Regions from separate parts of the Colwellia sp. MB3u-4 genome, predicted to be linked through region 4. Evidence: predicted binding sites of a transcription regulator. Region 4 holds the regulator's gene; each other region holds the start of a gene.

What was found. The regulator FNR, encoded in region 4, switches genes on or off when oxygen is low (the NO sensors DNR and NnrR bind a similar motif). The targets are predictions, from matches to a motif close to TTGATCTAGATCAA.
Region 1: a site for FNR is predicted at 2,098-2,111, ahead of hemN (oxygen-independent coproporphyrinogen III oxidase). Genes of this name have one in related genera too.
Region 2: a site for FNR is predicted at 1,361-1,374, ahead of H4J61_RS15950 (FeoA family protein). Genes of this name have one in related genera too.
Region 3: a site for FNR is predicted at 2,981-2,994, ahead of phbB (acetoacetyl-CoA reductase). Genes of this name have one in related genera too.

Annotation. Positions count from the first base shown of each region.
Region 1 covers NZ_JACGVE010000089.1:404,451-408,688, reverse strand. Annotated here, with positions in the region: gene H4J61_RS17435 (DUF1285 domain-containing protein) at 122-670, shown strand; gene hemN (oxygen-independent coproporphyrinogen III oxidase) at 672-2,042, opposite strand; gene H4J61_RS17425 (DUF2489 domain-containing protein) at 2,266-2,760, opposite strand; gene yihI (Der GTPase-activating protein YihI) at 2,770-3,342, opposite strand; gene H4J61_RS17415 (VOC family protein) at 4,001-4,238, opposite strand, start outside.
Region 2 covers NZ_JACGVE010000089.1:66,322-70,559, reverse strand. Annotated here, with positions in the region: gene H4J61_RS15955 (serine protease) at 1-1,017, opposite strand, end outside; gene H4J61_RS15950 (FeoA family protein) at 1,605-1,835, shown strand; gene feoB (ferrous iron transport protein B) at 1,832-4,012, shown strand; gene H4J61_RS15940 (MmcQ/YjbR family DNA-binding protein) at 4,168-4,238, shown strand, end outside.
Region 3 covers NZ_JACGVE010000045.1:120,002-124,239, reverse strand. Annotated here, with positions in the region: gene H4J61_RS01780 (sterol desaturase family protein) at 1-51, shown strand, start outside; gene bktB (beta-ketothiolase BktB) at 410-1,594, opposite strand; gene phbB (acetoacetyl-CoA reductase) at 1,992-2,714, opposite strand; gene H4J61_RS01765 (3-hydroxybutyrate dehydrogenase) at 3,194-3,970, shown strand.
Region 4 covers NZ_JACGVE010000079.1:602,757-606,994, reverse strand. Annotated here, with positions in the region: gene H4J61_RS12055 (heavy metal translocating P-type ATPase) at 1-699, shown strand, start outside; gene ccoS (cbb3-type cytochrome oxidase assembly protein CcoS) at 696-941, shown strand; gene H4J61_RS12045 (sulfite exporter TauE/SafE family protein) at 945-1,607, shown strand; gene fnr (fumarate/nitrate reduction transcriptional regulator Fnr) at 1,686-2,405, shown strand; gene uspE (universal stress protein UspE) at 2,579-3,511, shown strand; gene H4J61_RS12030 (glucosaminidase domain-containing protein) at 3,878-4,238, opposite strand, start outside.

The sequences.
Region 1 (4,238 bases), on a different contig from region 4:
CTAGCGTCTAGTGATTTTAGACGCGGTAAATAAGCGAATAGCGACACTTACTTATGTGGCTATTTTAAGTTTTACTGTTAACTTGCTACCATTAGGTAAGTCAGTAATTAGGATAACTATTATGTCATTAGAAAAAATTTCTGCCCAAATTTCAGATTCACAACCGGGTAGTGTGAAAAAAGTGCCACCGGTTGAATTATGGGATCCTCCTTTTTGTGGTGATATTGATTTAGAAATAAAGTCAGATGGCAGTTGGTTTTACAACGGCACGGTATTTAAACGTTTGTCTTTGGTTAAGCTCTTTGCCTCAGTATTAAAAAAAGAAGATGAACGCTATTTTTTAGTCACGCCTGTCGAAAAGGTCGGCATCGTGGTTGCTGATGCGCCATTTATTTTAACGCAATGGCAATGGTTAGATGAGCAGAAAACAAGTATGCAAGTGACGACCAATTTAGACGACAGCTTTATCTTAAATGCGGAACATCCACTAGAAATCACTGAAGAGGGTAGTTTATATGTCACGGTCAGACGAAATTTGCAGGCAAAGGTGCATCGTAATGTTTATTATCAGTGGGTAAATTTAGCCCGTGAAGATAACGCCGGTCACGGCGCAGAATTAGTGTTTTTCAGCGCCGAACACCGATTTAGTTTAGGCCAACTAGAGAGCTAACTTAAATCACCCGTGAAAAGCGCTGTTGGTTTAGATTTTGCTTCATATAGGCATCAAAAGTCATACAAATATTACGTATTAGCAACCTGGCTTTTTGCTCAACTCGAATTTCATTAAGAGTAACAATGACTAACCCGTCATTAATGAAGGTTTGCAGCAAGGGTAAGTCTTCAGCAAAATATTCATCAAAATTAATAGCAAACTGTTGGCTAATTTTATTTTTATCGATATAAAGATTACACATTAACTCGCGAATAACTTCTCCACGAACAATATCATCCTGAGATAAGCTGACACCTTTTACCTGAGCGTGTGCTTGAGTTTCTATGGCTTGGTAATAGTGTTGTAGCACTTTGGTGTTTTGACTTAAGCTGTGGCCAATAGCACTAATTGACGACACCCCTAAACCGAGTAAGTCACAACCGCCTTTGGTGGTATAACCTTGAAAGTTTCGGTGTAGAGCACCGGACTTTTGGGCAATTGACAGCTCATCTTCAGGCTTAGCGAAGTGGTCCATACCGATGAAGTCGTAGCCAAAATTACACAGCTTTTCAATGGCTAGCTTCATCAAAGAAAATTTTTCATCTGCGCTAGGCAACCATTCATCTTTGAGTTTACGTTGGGCGGCAAAGCGAGAGGGAATATGGGCGTAACTAAATAATGAAATACGGTCGACATCCATTTCATGGGCTTTGTTTAGCGTCCGAGTGAAGGTCTCTATAGTTTGATGGGGTAGGCCGTAGATCAAATCGATATTAATGGCTTTGAAGCCAACTTGTTTGGCATGGGCAATAAATTTTTCAATAAACTCGGTTGATTGTACGCGATTAATGCTTTTTTGAACTTTGTCATCTATGTCTTGCACGCCAATACTTAAACGATTGAAGCCTAAACTATAAAGGTGCTCAGCTAAGTTTATTTTAATTTCACGCGGGTCTATTTCAATACTCATTTCAACTTGCGCTGCAAAGGTAAACTGCGCTTTTAATTCAGCCACTAGTTGGCTAATTTGCTCGTGTCGTAAAAAGCTAGGTGTGCCACCGCCCCAATGTAATTGCTTAACGGTATAGTCTTTAAATAACGGTGCTCTAGAGGCAATTTCTTGTGCAAGAAACTCAAGATAAGTGTTGGCTTTATCGCGATGACGGGTGACAACTTTATTACAACCACAGTAATAGCAAAGGCTATGACAGAAAGGAATGTGTACATACAAAGACAATTCACGGTTCGGTGATGCGACTATCGCTTGTACTAAATTTTCATGGCTAAATTGATCATGAAATTCCAATGCGGTTGGATATGAAGTATATCTAGGACCATGGGTGTTATATTTTTTTAAGAGTGTGCTATCAAAAAATTTAGCTGCTTGCATCAGCATTCCAGTTTATCTATTTGGCGCTATTATAGATAAACTAGCCGCGCAAACATTGATCAAGCTCAACGCTGACGGCTTCATTGTCACTTAGGGTTATTGCTACCCTGGCTTAACGGTGCAATTTTAACGGTGCAAGTTTAGCGGTTAGTGGCAAGCTAACCGTTTTATTATTTGAAGCTAAGTTTGATAAAGCCTAAGTTTGATAAAAGCTAAATTAAACCTAGGACTGGCTTAGCATGCTATTTCGTTCATTAGCATATTGGTGCAGTAGCTCGATATCTTGGCGAATATCTTCCACCATTTCTGCCTCAAGTTTCATGCGTTCTAAGTCAAGTCTCATGCGAGACTGTTTATCAAGTTTTTTACGTGCCGCTAAAATAGGCATATGTTTTATCGCTTCATAAAACTTGAATACGGCTGGAAATTGTACATTTAAGTCTTGGCTTAACTTTAATGAATCTAGCAATACACTTAAGCGCCAGCAACCTTCTCCCATGTCGCATTGTTCTTCTTTCATCGCGCGCACAATAATAATAACACTGGCGATGATTTTTTTATCGTGCTGTTGCAGGGCTTGTTGCTGCTCTACTTTTTTCTGCTCTTGCTCAAGCTTTTGTTGTTTTAATTGGCGTAGCAGCCTAGTGGCTACTGCTGCTAATACACCAATAATAACGATGGCTAATAAAGCTAGGTATATCCAAGGGTTGGATAGCATTAAATACTCCTATTCAAATTTTGATAAATCACTCTTATCGAACTTGTCCCATAAGTCATCTTCAGAGTCTGACTTTTTAGAGGGTGCTACAATTTCATCTTCATCATCAAGACCTAGTGCTTGACTAATTTTTTCATGCTGCTCCATTAGCGTATTGAAATAGCTAATATCTTCTGATGTTAGTTCTAGGTCATCATCTTGCTTCTCAAGTATTTCAAGCAATCTAGGGTCTTGTTCAATACGGCTTAATTGCTCGGCTAATGACTCACTAGCTTCAACGACACGAATTGCGGCAATAGGTGAGTTGTCTTGAACCTTTTTAATGGCTTTAGTTTTGATCGGTGCAGTCACTTGTTTGCCTAAATCAATAGGTGTTTTGCTACCAATGCGGGGATCTTTGTTTTTGGCAGAGTTCTGACCATGAGCCATGACAGGGCTAGCCTCTTTTTGGCGATTACCCGGCTCTTTACCGTTTGTTTTCTTTGCTCTGCGAGGTGTTGGTGCGACTAATTTTTTGTTGTCATCTTTAACGATGCCAAGAGAACCGGTACCCGGTTTGCGTGATTTTTTAGTACGAGACATAGTAATAACTTAAAATAATAAACAATTGCTTTCATTTTACGACATTCTACGCTAAACAGCGATAGAAAGAAAAAAAGCGACGTTAATAACGTCGCTTTTTGGAAGAAATGTAGCATAAGCTAACATTTATAGTTCCGACTCTTAAGTGGCTGTCCTAGCCTTTTGTTACGATCCATGTGAATTTTATAATTTTCAATTTTATTGTTATTATTATTTTGTACACAATTTTATTTTTTTCGGTCATCCTGACACTTTTTGGTGCTATCCCTGATGCCCTTTTGGGCTAAATATTTCAGTACTCATCCTGAGCTTTAGTAAACAATCCATATTTTAAATAATATACTGCGTTAATTAACGCTTATTGCTTTCCGTGCAAATACTATCCATTTTGTTGAGTGCTATCTATGTAGCTGGCCATACTGTACGTGAGTTGAGTAAAGCTTCAAGCTATTTTTTCGCTTATTTATTGCACTAAAGTCTAATGCTTAGCAAGTCTTTGTTTTTGATTGTAATTTTTTGTTAATAAATGTAATTTTATTTTTTAACAGAGAATTACATGGGTTAATATTTTATAAAAGTTGGCAAATAGCTATGTTTTTTCTCCCCCCTACTTACGAAATCTTTCGTTAGTAGGGGCTTGTAGCGCTGTTTTTATGCCTTAGTCGTCTAGTTGATGCAACCAAGCCGCATGTGTTGGCGCTTGTTTAGTTTGTGCCCATTCTTCAACCATTACTGCCGCTACCCGTTTAAGTTCTGCATATTGTTCTGTGGTACCGATATTGGCGGCTAATTCTAAGCGGTGGCCGTTAGGATCAAAGAAATAAATAGACTTAAATACACCATGATTAACTGGGCCTAAAACGTCTAGGCCGTGTGCTTGTAAATCGCTTTTTGCT
Region 2 (4,238 bases), on a different contig from region 4:
AGTAACATCATCTTTACCGGCTTTATTACCTGGCGCGGCTTGATTTAACTGACGTTCAAAAATATGGTAAAACTTAGTGCTACCAATTTTATCTGATTCCATATAGCGGTATTCCATTTCTAACGAACCAGTAAAAAAGTCAGAAGAAATGTAAGTGTTCTCATCTAGGTCACAATTAGCAACAGCTGCCATAATTTGTGCGTCGGTTTTATCTGAGTTGGATTCACCCCAACAACGTACAAAAGGTACGTCAACGGTTGGAATTAAGCCTCGACCCAAAGGTTTCAGTTGCCAGTCACTGTTTAGTATTGTGGTGATTAACTTTTTTTGATTTTGCATAAGTTGTGCAGCCATTTGCTGCTCAATACTTTCTGGTGGGCTATTTTTATAGGCTTGATAAAGCTCAAGTAGCTTGTCGTGCGGCACTAAAAAGCCAATTTGATTACCCGAAGTAGCGACATTAATACCAACAACTTCGGTATTTTTGTTAACCACTGGGCCGCCACTCATACCTGAGTTAACCGAGCCAGTAAAATGAATGCGGTCATTAAATGATTCATTTTTTAAACCATTATAAGTGCCGGGCACGACTATCATGCCTAAATCATGTGGGTTACCTAATGAATATAGTTCTTCACCTTTAGTCGGGGCTTGTTGGGCCAGCTGAAAAAAGGGCATTTCAGCCGTGACTTCACGTTGCACTATGGCGAGGTCATTAATGACATCAACACTTTTTAAGGTTAATGGCGCTTGGTTACCTTGGTTGTCTAAATATTCAATCTTGTATTTATTGGGATGACGGGCAAAACCGGAAATAACATGATAATTAGTAGCAATAAGGCCACTGCTGCTAATTTGAAAACCCGAACCAATGGATGATTTTTCACCACTGGCTTTGTCAATTAAGCGAATTTGATAAAGTGATGGGGCCAGTTGTTTAAAAATTTCTTCGGCCTGCTCAGCTGCGAAACTTAATGTACTAAAGCACATAAGTAGCAGAGCAAAAATAGCTTTCATTGCATATCCTTTTGTATTATTACTTTGGGAACTGTTTGATATTTAGGCAAAGCAGAACTTGTCTGACTACCATTGTGCCAGTGTAATCAAATTTGTCATCTTTTATCCGACAATATGACTATTTTGCTTGATGCAATGCACTAGTGTAACGGGATGAAAAAAAGCCACGATGAATAGCTAAACTAATTTGCGCTATTTGCATATCCGTTTAATACCTGTAGAAGCTTATGAAACTAATAGGCGTCTATTTAAGCAGTAACATCTTTAGATGATTAGGTTTATCACTGGCATTACATTTGTGTTCTTTTTGTCTGCAGATAAGCGAAATAAAGTCATATGGTTATTGTTCCAGATTAACTACAAGTGGCGAAATTTTTATTGGTGAAATACTCGCAATCACCCTAGCAGATTATTGTGATGAACAGCCAAATTGCTCTGGTGTGTTTTAACCAACATAAGTGGCTAATAATTTAATGAAACGGGTATCAGATCAAGCTAACGTTAAAACGTTTATTTAATATCTTGTTGTCTGCTACTAGTTTTAGTATGATTAAATGATAATTGTTATCATTTAGATATAGACTACTATGACCTTATACGAATTACCCCTTAATCAACCAGCTCATATCAGTTATTTACCGGCAAACTTTGCGTTAAGTGCGCAGTTAATTGAACAGGGCTTCGCCTTGAAAAGTGAAATATCACTAGCCCATAAAGCGCCTTTTAACGGTCCACTTGCCTTTCATTTGCATGGCACAAAAATGTGCCTGCCAGCGACCATTGCCAAGCAAATTAACATTAAGTTATTAACCAAATGATCGAACAAAATATTGCACTGGTCGGCTTTGCTAATTCAGGCAAAAGCACACTTTTTAATGCCTTGGCGGTGGCAAAACAGAAAACAGGTAACTGGACAGGTGTCACAGTTGCCGCCAAACAGCAGCAATGTCAGCTAAATAAAAAACTGACATTACTGTCTGATTTACCTGGCATTAGCTCTTTAGCGCAGCGAAGTCAGCAAAGTAAAGATCTGTCGGTTACCCATGACTTTATTAAGCAAAATCACATTGATTGTTTAATTAATGTGATTGACGCCACACAACTTAAGCGCCAGCTGTATTTAACTACACAGCTGCTTGAGCTTGGTTTACCTATGATAGTGGTGCTAAATAAATCAGACCGTAAAGAAGCCGCTAATATAGATTTGCAAAAACTGTCTGCTCAGTTAGGTTGCCCAGTAGTTACTGAAAATAGTGTGGGAAAACATGCGGGCAAAAAAATTACTGCCGCATTACAAAATATTCCTAGCCCGCGGGTCGCTGGGCATTTATTGACCCTACCCGAAGCATTAGCGGATTACTCAGGCATGCCACTTGAATTAGAACGCCAAGCTTGTGGCAACACACCAGGCTGCCAATCAACTGATAAAAAGGCTATGGCGGTCATGCAAGCAAGGTATGACTTTATTTATCAACTGGTTGCTGACGTGGTTACGGCCCCCAGTAATAATGCTCAATTTAGTGACAAGTTAGACCGTTGGATGTTGCATCCGGTTTTAGGGGTACCGATTTTTTTAGTGATGATGTACTTGCTCTTCATGTTTGCGATTAATGTTGGCGGTGCATTTATTGATTTTTTTGATATTTTAGCGAGCGCAATATTTGTTGATTATCCACAACACTTTTTAAGCGCTTTTAACTTACCCGCCTGGCTAAGTACTATTATCAGTGGTGTCGGTTTAGGTATTCAAACCGTGGCAACATTTATTCCTATTATCGCCAGTTTGTTTATTGGTTTGTCATTACTAGAAAGCAGTGGTTATTTAGCCCGAGCTGCATTTGTGGTTGATGCCGCGATGCAAAAAATTGGTTTGCCGGGTAAAGCCTTTGTGCCATTAATTGTTGGTTTTGGTTGTACCGTGCCGGCGGTGATGGCAGCGCGCATTTTGGATAATGAAAGAGAAAGAATCACCACGATAATGATGTCACCATTTATGTCTTGCGGTGCTAGATTACCGGTTTATGCCTTATTTGCGGCGGCTTTCTTTCCAGAGTCAGGGCAAAACTTAGTATTTTTGTTGTACCTTATTGGCATTGCTGCTGCGGTATTGACTGGGCTGATGTTAAAGAAAACCATTTTAATGGGTAAAAACTCTATTAATATTATGGAATTACCTTTGTATGAATGGCCCAAGCTGTCATATTTGTGTAAACGGGTATGGCAACGTACACGCTCTTTTATTGTTGGCGCGGGTAAAACCATCATAGTGGTGGTTTGTGTTTTAAACTTCTTTAATTCTTTAGGCACAGACGGTGAATTTGGTCACCATGACACACAAGACTCTTTGCTAAGCAAAAGTGCGCAGGTGCTGACACCCTTGCTTGCGCCCATGGGGGTTAAAGAAGATAACTGGCAAGCCAGTGTCGGTATTATTACTGGGCTATTTGCAAAAGAGGCGTTAGTGGCTACTTTTAATAGTTTATATTCACCGGTTTCACAAGCGCCAACAGCACCCGATTCTATGCCAGTATTATGGCAGCAAGCGCTAGCCAGTATTAGCGATAATTTACAAGGCATAGCAGCAGATGATCCCTTAGGTACTGACATTGGTGATGTGTCTAGCGTAGAAGTTGCTGCACAAGCACAAGGCGTTGAACAAAGTACCATTACCATTATGCAAGCCGCTTTTGCGGGTAAAATTGGCGCATTTTGTTATTTGCTTTTTATTTTACTTTATACGCCATGTGCGGCGGCAATGGGGGCAATTAAAAATGAAGTGGGTACACGTTGGGCAATGTTTGCCGCATTATGGAGTTTTACGTTAGCCTACTTATCGGCAGCAGGATGTTACCAACTTGCGGTGTTTTCATCACAACCTGTTCACTCGTTCATCAGTATTGTGGTGATCATGGCAGTATTTTTTAGTATATATTACGGTTTAAAACGAGCAGGTAAAAACATTCTGACCATACCTACGTTGGTTTCTTATCGTTAACACTCAGGCCTTTAATTATCGTTACGTCATCAATTCGACTGATATAGCACCTGATAACGCTATCTTTGCACAACATAGCGTTATTTATCTTGTCGAACATTACTAAACAGCTTAGGCTATATTGAATCTTAGTTGTAAAAAGCAGTATTGAAAATATGGATAACATACAAGCAAAGCGTTATTTACTGAATAAAACTGAAACTATTGAATATACTCCATTTGGTCC
Region 3 (4,238 bases), on a different contig from region 4:
TTATTTACCTTATTAAAAATGCCTTTTAATAAGGTAAATAAATCTAAATAAACTCAACAAGGTAATCGGCTCAACTAAATTTAGACAAGCTAGTTAAGCGACTTTTTTCAATTTCATCATTTCGCTTTCATCATTTTTTGGGCTTTGTAACCCAAATGATGAAAGCGGCAACGACTATAGAACATCACTATCTAATTCACTATCTAATTCAATGTGTATTGCTGTACTTCAAAGCGTGCTTGGTCATTTTTCCATTGCATTCATTCTTGTTTTAAGCGACCAAAAAACTGATGTGGCTGGAAATCAACCACGATTATCTAAACCGTCACGCTACACAATAAACGCTTTACATAAAAAGGGGGGCAACACAATGTTGCCCCATTAATACGATTAAACGTTCAGGTTAAATTTATAAACGTTCAAATATAACGGCAATACCTTGTCCGCCACCAATGCACATAGTAACAAGTGCGTACTTGCCACCTACACGATGTAACTCGTGAATAGCTTTAGTGGCAATTACTGCTCCTGAAGCACCAATAGGGTGACCTAAAGCAATTGCGCCACCATTTGGATTAGTTTTTAATGGGTCTAAATCAAGTCCTTTAGCAACGGTTAATGCTTGTGCTGCAAAAGCTTCGTTGGATTCAATAACGTCCATATCAGTAATAGACAAGCCGGCTTTAGCCAATGCCGCTTTAGAGGCTGGAATAGGACCTTCGCCCATAACATCGTTAGGAACACCGGCAACTGCATAAGAAACCATGCGTGCAATTGGCGATAAATTATTATGGCTTGCATAGTTTTCACTCGCTAGCGTTAAGAAGGATGCAGCATCGTTTATACCGGAGGCGTTACCTGCGGTTACGCTACCGTCTTTTTTAAATGCTGGACGCATTCCGGCTAAAAATTCTGCCGTTGTGCCTGCTTTTATATGCTCATCAGTTTCAAAGAAAGTGCTGCCACGGCGGCTCTTAAGCTCTATTGGCACAATCTGGCTTTTAAAATAACCCGCTTCTACCGCTTTAGCGGCACGAGCGTGTGATTCTGCAGCGTAAGCATCTTGTGCTTCACGGCTTAAATGCCATTTAGTCGCTAGGTTTTCAGCAGTAATCCCCATGTGACCAACGCCGAATGGGTCAGTTAATGTCGACACCATCATATCAATCATGGCACTGTCCCCCATACGCGCACCGGCACGCATAGCCGGTGACAAATATCCCCCACGTGACATATTTTCAACACCACCGCCAATCGCCAACTGATGATCACCTAACATAATACCTTGGGCCGAACTCACCACTGCTTGCAAGCCAGAGCTGCATAAGCGATTAAGTGCCATTGCAGTAGAGTTTAAAGACATGCCGGCTTGAATAGAGGCTACTCGCGCAACATAGGGAAAGCGGGATTCAGTGGGTATAGTATTACCCACTATCACTGATTCATATTGCTCCGCGTCTACTCCTGATTTTTTAATACTTTCGGCTAATACTTGTCCTGCCAACTCAGCCGGCTCTATGTCTTTTAAACCGCCCGCAAAAGTACCAACAGCAGAACGCACGGCACTTAACACTACAACACTATTTACACTCATAATAATTTTTCCTCGCTAATTTAACGGATTCATATGTATGTTGATTTCAGCACTCAATGTAAAACTCGAATAATTTTTTGCAAATAAGTAAATATAAGTAAATATAAGTAAATAAAGAAAGTCTAAAGAGTTAGACAAAAGTGCTATACATGCAAAACAAAAAGTAGATAATTGTTTATCTACTTTAATAATATAAAAGTTATAACATGATGTTTTCTATGCCCTTTCCACTTCAAAATGCAGTTTTAGCGTTAAGCTAGCAAGTCAGATCAAGTTACGATATAAAGATAACGGCTGCACCCTTATCAAGTATTACACAGGTTTTTTAGGCTGCACCTGTGTACCTAACCCTTGTCACATACTGAAATCTGCATCTTAAAGTTAAGCAGGTATATAATTAGTACATGTGCTGACCACCATTAATGGATAAGGTCGAGCCAGTAACAAAACCAGCTTCATCGGCCACTAAAAATAATACAGAACGTGCGATATCTTCTGGTTGACCTAATCGCCCTACCGGTATTGTTCTAACAATTTTTTCTAAAACATCAGCAGGAACTGCTCGAACCATATCCGTTTCAACATAACCTGGGGCAATCGCATTGACGGTAATGCCTTTTGCAGCGCCTTCTTGCGCTAATGCTTTGGTAAAACCATGGATACCAGATTTAGCGGCTGCATAGTTCACTTGACCATATTGACCTGCCTGGCCATTAACCGATCCTATATTAACAATACGTCCAAATGAGCGCGCTCTCATACCTTCAATAACAGCGCGAGAAGTATTAAAACAAGAAGATAAATTGGTTTGAATAACTTTATTCCATTGCTCAAAATCCATTCTGTGCATGGTGCCATCCCTAGTAATACCGGCATTATTTACAAGAATGTCGATTGACCCGATTTCAGACTCTATATCATGAATACTTTTACTTACACTTTCAAAATCGCTGACGTCAAATTTAAACGACTTAATACCTGTTCGCTCTGTGAATTCTTGAGCTGCTTGATCATTGCCAGCATAATTCGCGATAACAGTGTAACCATGTTCTTTTAGCATTATGCTAATAGACTCGCCTATACCACGTGTTCCACCTGTTACTAATGCAATGCGTCCCATATTTGTACTCCTTGTTGTATTTTATAGTGACTCTATAGAGGTTTGTAATCCGTTTATTAACACTGTTTTCATTTTAAACGTGAGCAATATACCAACACCTATCGTACAACTAGCATACTAACGTTTGAAAAAATCGATGTTAATTTCTTTATGTTAATTTTTTTAATGCTATATATTTTACATTTTTCACTTTCTGTTATGTTACTAGCTTGTTAAATAACTTTAGTCAGTGTTTGTGTTTAAAACAACTTTTTAGTGGTTCTTTATTGTTCTAAAACAAATTTTTACTGGTTATTAATTGCGCCAAAATAATCGGTGTTATTTTACTATAATGTCTACACATTAACGTTTTGTGAATGTGCTGTATAAAACCGCAATTAGTTCAACTATCACTCAACAATGAAATGGTTTTGTTAACATTATCGGCGTATCATTATATTCTGTTGTTATTTGACGCAATCAATAAAGGGAAGTAAAACATGACTCAAAAGAAAACAGCTTTGGTAACGGGTTCTGTCAGTGGTATTGGCTTAGGAATAGCAAAAAATTTAGCTAAGCAAGGTTATAAAATCCTTATTAGCGATATTAATTTAGTTGTGGCACAAGAGGTTGCTCAAGGTATTAACCAGTCAGGAGGAGATGCCTTAGCCTTTAAGCTTGATGTGACGGTTCAAGCTGATATTGATAATGTTATTGCGCATGCCAATGAATTTAATAACCGTATCGATGTTTTAGTCAATAATGCCGGCATTCAATATGTTGCTAAATTAGAAGATTTTCCAGCTGATAAATGGCAATTAATTACTAATGTATTATTAGTCGGACCCGCAATGATGACCAAAGCGGTATTACCTTTGATGAGAGCTAATAATTTTGGTCGCATTATTAATATTGGCTCTTTACATGGTTTAGTCGCGTCGCCATACAAAAGTGCCTATGTTGCTGCCAAGCACGGCATTATTGGTTTTTCTAAAGTGATTGCGTTAGAAACTGGCGAGCAAGATATTACTATTAATACTATTTGTCCTGCCTATGTAAAAACGCCACTCGTTGAGAAACAAATTGCTGATACAGCAAAAGAACATGGCATTAGTGAAGAAGAAGTTGTTAACAATATTATGTTGGCCCCTATGCCAAAAAAAGCATTTATTGATATAGAAGAAATATGTGCTTCAGTGACTTATTTAGCCAGTGATCTAGCTAAAAATATGACCGGACAAACTATGGTATTAGATGGTGGTTGGGTAGCAAGGTAGTCGAGTTATCTCAATTCGTTACCTATATCCGTTACCATCAAGAGTACAGATTTTTGGTATTAATTAACCTGATTTGAGTCAAGCATAGTAATTTTAAGCCCATCGAAGCTGTATTTACACTATATAATTTATCCTTGGGCCAAGTTGTAACAGAAGAACCCTTTTTACATTACAGCACATTGAATTAGATTAACTCAAGCGCTAAAACATACAATTTAATGGCTACGGGCGTACAAGTGATGAGAAAGTAGGTTTGATCAAACCTACT
Region 4 (4,238 bases):
ACAGCAACTCAAGTGGTGGTTGCGCCAGGTGCTGGTATTTCTGGTGAGGTTAATAATCAGCATTACAGAATTGGTAAAAACTCATGGCTGCTCAGTAATAATGACAACAGTGCGCACAGTGCGCAGTGCGTATTAATGCAAGATGATAACTTAGTTGCTGAATTTTATTTACATGATGGTCTGCGTGAAGATGCTAAGGCATTAATTGATTTTTTACATCATGAAAACATTAAAACTGTCATGTTATCGGGTGATCATCAACAAGGCTGTGATAAATTACAAGCAAAGCTGCACCTTAATAGCGTACAAGCAGATTTGTCTGCACAAGACAAAGTCAACGCGATTAAACTACAGCAAGCCTCGCATGCTGTAGCTATGATAGGTGATGGCGTAAACGATACCCCAGTATTGGGCGCGGCGCATTTGTCCATTGCCATGGGCAGTGGCACTGATATTGCTAAAAGTGGTGCGGATGTGATATTACTGAACAATAAACTCAAAGGTGTGCAAACACTGCGACAGGTATCGTTAAATACTGCGCGAATTATAAAGCAAAATTACCTTTGGGCTTTTAGTTATAATGCCATTGTATTGCCATTAGCGGTTATGGGCTATATAGCGCCATATATGGCAGTCATTGGCATGTCGGCCAGTTCAATACTAGTGGTAAGTAATTCTTTAAGGTTATTAAAAAAATGAGTGTGATATACGTATTAATTCCCATTGCTATTTTACTTACCGCTATTGGTATTTATCTCTTTTTTTGGGCGGTAAAAACTGAGCAATTTGATGATTTAGAAAAGCAAGGCATGAGCATTTTATTTGAAGATGATCATGATAAAAAAAGCATTCATCAAAACAATAATGCTACGCCAATAACAACACAGATAGACAAAAAAAATACCTCACCAGAGCAAGCAGACGCACAGGTCAAAAAATAGTTTATGAGCCTTGATTTTTTCTCCGCATTTATCATCGGATTATTAGGCTCAGGCCATTGTATAGTGATGTGTGGTGGTATTAGCACCATGCTGACGACGGCGATTTCTGATACCTCTCGTCATAAAAAACACGCCATTATATTGGCCTATAACTTTGGTCGTATCGCCTCTTATAGTCTTATTGGCGCTCTTGTCGCATTCACCAGTTCAATGGCGACCAAAAATATCGGATTACCTGTTTCGTTGTTAAAAACTATTGCGGGTGTTTTTCTTATCTTATTAGGTTTGTATTTAGGCCAGTGGTTTATGTGGTTAAGCCGCGTCGAACATTTAGGTAAAAATATTTGGCGCTACATAGCACCACAGACTAAAAAATTTATTCCCATTAAAAACGTACAAAGTGCTTTCGCTTTAGGCGCACTATGGGGCTGGTTACCTTGTGGCTTGGTATATTCTACACTAACTTGGGCATTGGCTAGTGCCGATGCCCTTGATGGTGCCTTGATCATGTTTTTCTTTGGACTAGGCACCTTGCCTGCCTTACTTTCAGTATCACTAGGCACCATAAGTATTAAATCATTATTGAGTCATACACTATTTAGAAAGATAGCAGCCAGCTTAGTGATTTCATACGGCATCTATACTATACTTATTTTATATATATAACGTACCTGATATGGACATTATATATAAAAAGTCATGGAAAAAATCATGCGTACATCATGAAAAATTTTAAAGGATATTATGAGTTATAAATCATGCACTATTCATCAACATATTCACTGCCAAAACTGTAGTCTTAGTGAATTATGCTTACCCTTTTCTCTCAATGATAAAGAGTTAGAAACGTTAGATAATATTATCGACCGTAAGCTGCCGATCCATAAAGGTGAGCAAATATTTAACGACGGTCAACCCATGCATGCGCTATACGCCATACGTTCGGGCACATTTAAAACCTACACCATTAGTAAACACGGTGAAGAACAAATTACTGGTTTTCATTTAGCGGGTGATTTGCTTGGCTTTGATGCTATTGCCAATGCTCAACATCCAAGTTTCGCTAAAGCACTAGAAACCTCAATGGTTTGTGAGATCCCTTACAATACGCTCGATAATTTATCGAACAGCATGCCAAAATTAAAAAAACAAATTTTACGTATGATGAGTACTGAGATCCGTGAAGATCAAGAAATGCTAACATTACTTAATCGTAAAAATGCCGAGCAACGACTAGCAACATTTATCAGTACCTTAAGTATTCGTTACCATGCCCGTGGTTTATCTCCATCTGAGTTTCGTTTATCTATGACCCGCAGTGATATTGGTAACTATATTGGTTTAACGGTTGAAACCATCAGCCGTTTGCTTAACCGCTTTCATAAAAATGGTTTAATTGCCGTTGATGGTAAACTCATTACTATTTTAAGTTTTGACAAATTAAACGCATGCGCCGCACTTTAATGTCACGCTAACACCTGCTTTTCTACATTGCCTTATTAAGGTATTTCACGCTATGCTTAGCGTGAAATATTATTTATCACCGATAGCATAATAATTTGATTTAAGACAACTATTATTGCCTCAAAGTAGACTATTGTTATAACACTAGTAGACAATTGATAAAGGAATTAGCCATGGAAAAGTATCAAAAAATACTCGCGATTGTTGACCCAACAACAGAAGAGCAGAAAGCGGTAAATCGAGCGATAGAATTAGCGCGTAAAACAGGCGCTAGCATTACCGCATTTTTGACCATCTATGATTTTTCTTATGAAATGACCACCATGCTGTCAAGTGATGAGCGTGAAGCCATGCGCCAATCAGTTATTAATGATCGCACTCAATGGCTAGAGTCTTTACTCGCTGATCTTGATTTAAGCGGAATTTCTATCGATTGTCGGGTTATATGGCATAACCGTCCCTTTGAGCAAATTATTGCTCAAGTACTCGATAATGGTTATGACATTGTCATTAAAGGGACTCATCAACACGACAAATTCAAATCTGTGATATTTACGCCTACCGATTGGCATATTCTGCGCAAATGTCCTTGCCCTGTTTTACTCGTGAAAGAGCATTTGTGGCCTGATAACGGTAATATTCTTGCGGCGTTAAACATTGGTAGTGAAGAGGAAGAACATAAAGCACTTAATAACAAAATCACTGCAGAAGCTAAACAGCTGACCCAAGTCATGAAAGCTAATTTACACCTAGTTAACTCATTCCCGGGGACGCCAGTAAATATCGCCATAGAAATCCCAGAGTTTAATGCCAGTGATTATAATCGCTCGATGTTAAAACATCATCAAAAAGCGATGTTAGCACATGCAACTGCCTTTAATATTGCGCCAGAAAACACCCATATTAAAGAGGGTTTACCGGAAGATATCATTCAAAGCATAGCGGCTGAATTAGATGCAGAATTAGTCATTCTTGGTACTATTGGCCGTACCGGTTTATCGGCAGCGCTAATTGGTAACACCGCAGAGCATGTTATTGATAGGCTAAATTGTGATGTATTAGCATTAAAACCCGATGGTTACATTTCACCACTTGATGTAGATTAATATCAGCTAACATCACTAGCATCACTAGCATCACTAGCATAAAGTTGAATTGGGTCATTAAACGCCTAGTTCAACTTTTCTTGTTTAATAACTTAAACTAGATTATGCGCTGAAGTTTTAACAGCCTTTAGCCAAAAGTATATGACGATATGTCCTTAAGGTAAATAATGAAAAAAGGTTACCTTTGACAGCATAAAAATAAGGTTATCAATAAGTTAGAGGTGATTACTTTTGCTGATAAAAAACTGAAGAAGTACTACTTTTTCAAAGCAATTCAAGCGAAAATTTTTTAACCGACATGATATTTGAATTTATTTATAAATCTATTTTTATACCTAAATTAGGAATAGCACATTTACATAGCGCTTATTTATTATATAGCGCGAAGTAATGTCGATTATGGCGGATCATATCAGTTAATTCCAACACATAATCTATGCCACGTTCAGAATAACGCATTAATCCTGTTGCAAGAATTTCTGGCGCTAGCGGTTGGTTTTGATCGCGTAATTGGCCTCTAATCGATCTAAATACCGTATAGGCACCGTTAGTATTAATATTGTGCAAATAACGTGCGACACCTAAACTAATAGAGCTATAAGCGGCGACTTCATGCTTAGCGCCGGTATTACGGCTACCTGGCACCATGCCGCAACCTTCCCTATAACACCACACACCAAAAAAGTTTAAGCCTATTCGAGCAAAACGAGAGGTTCCCCAAGCAGAT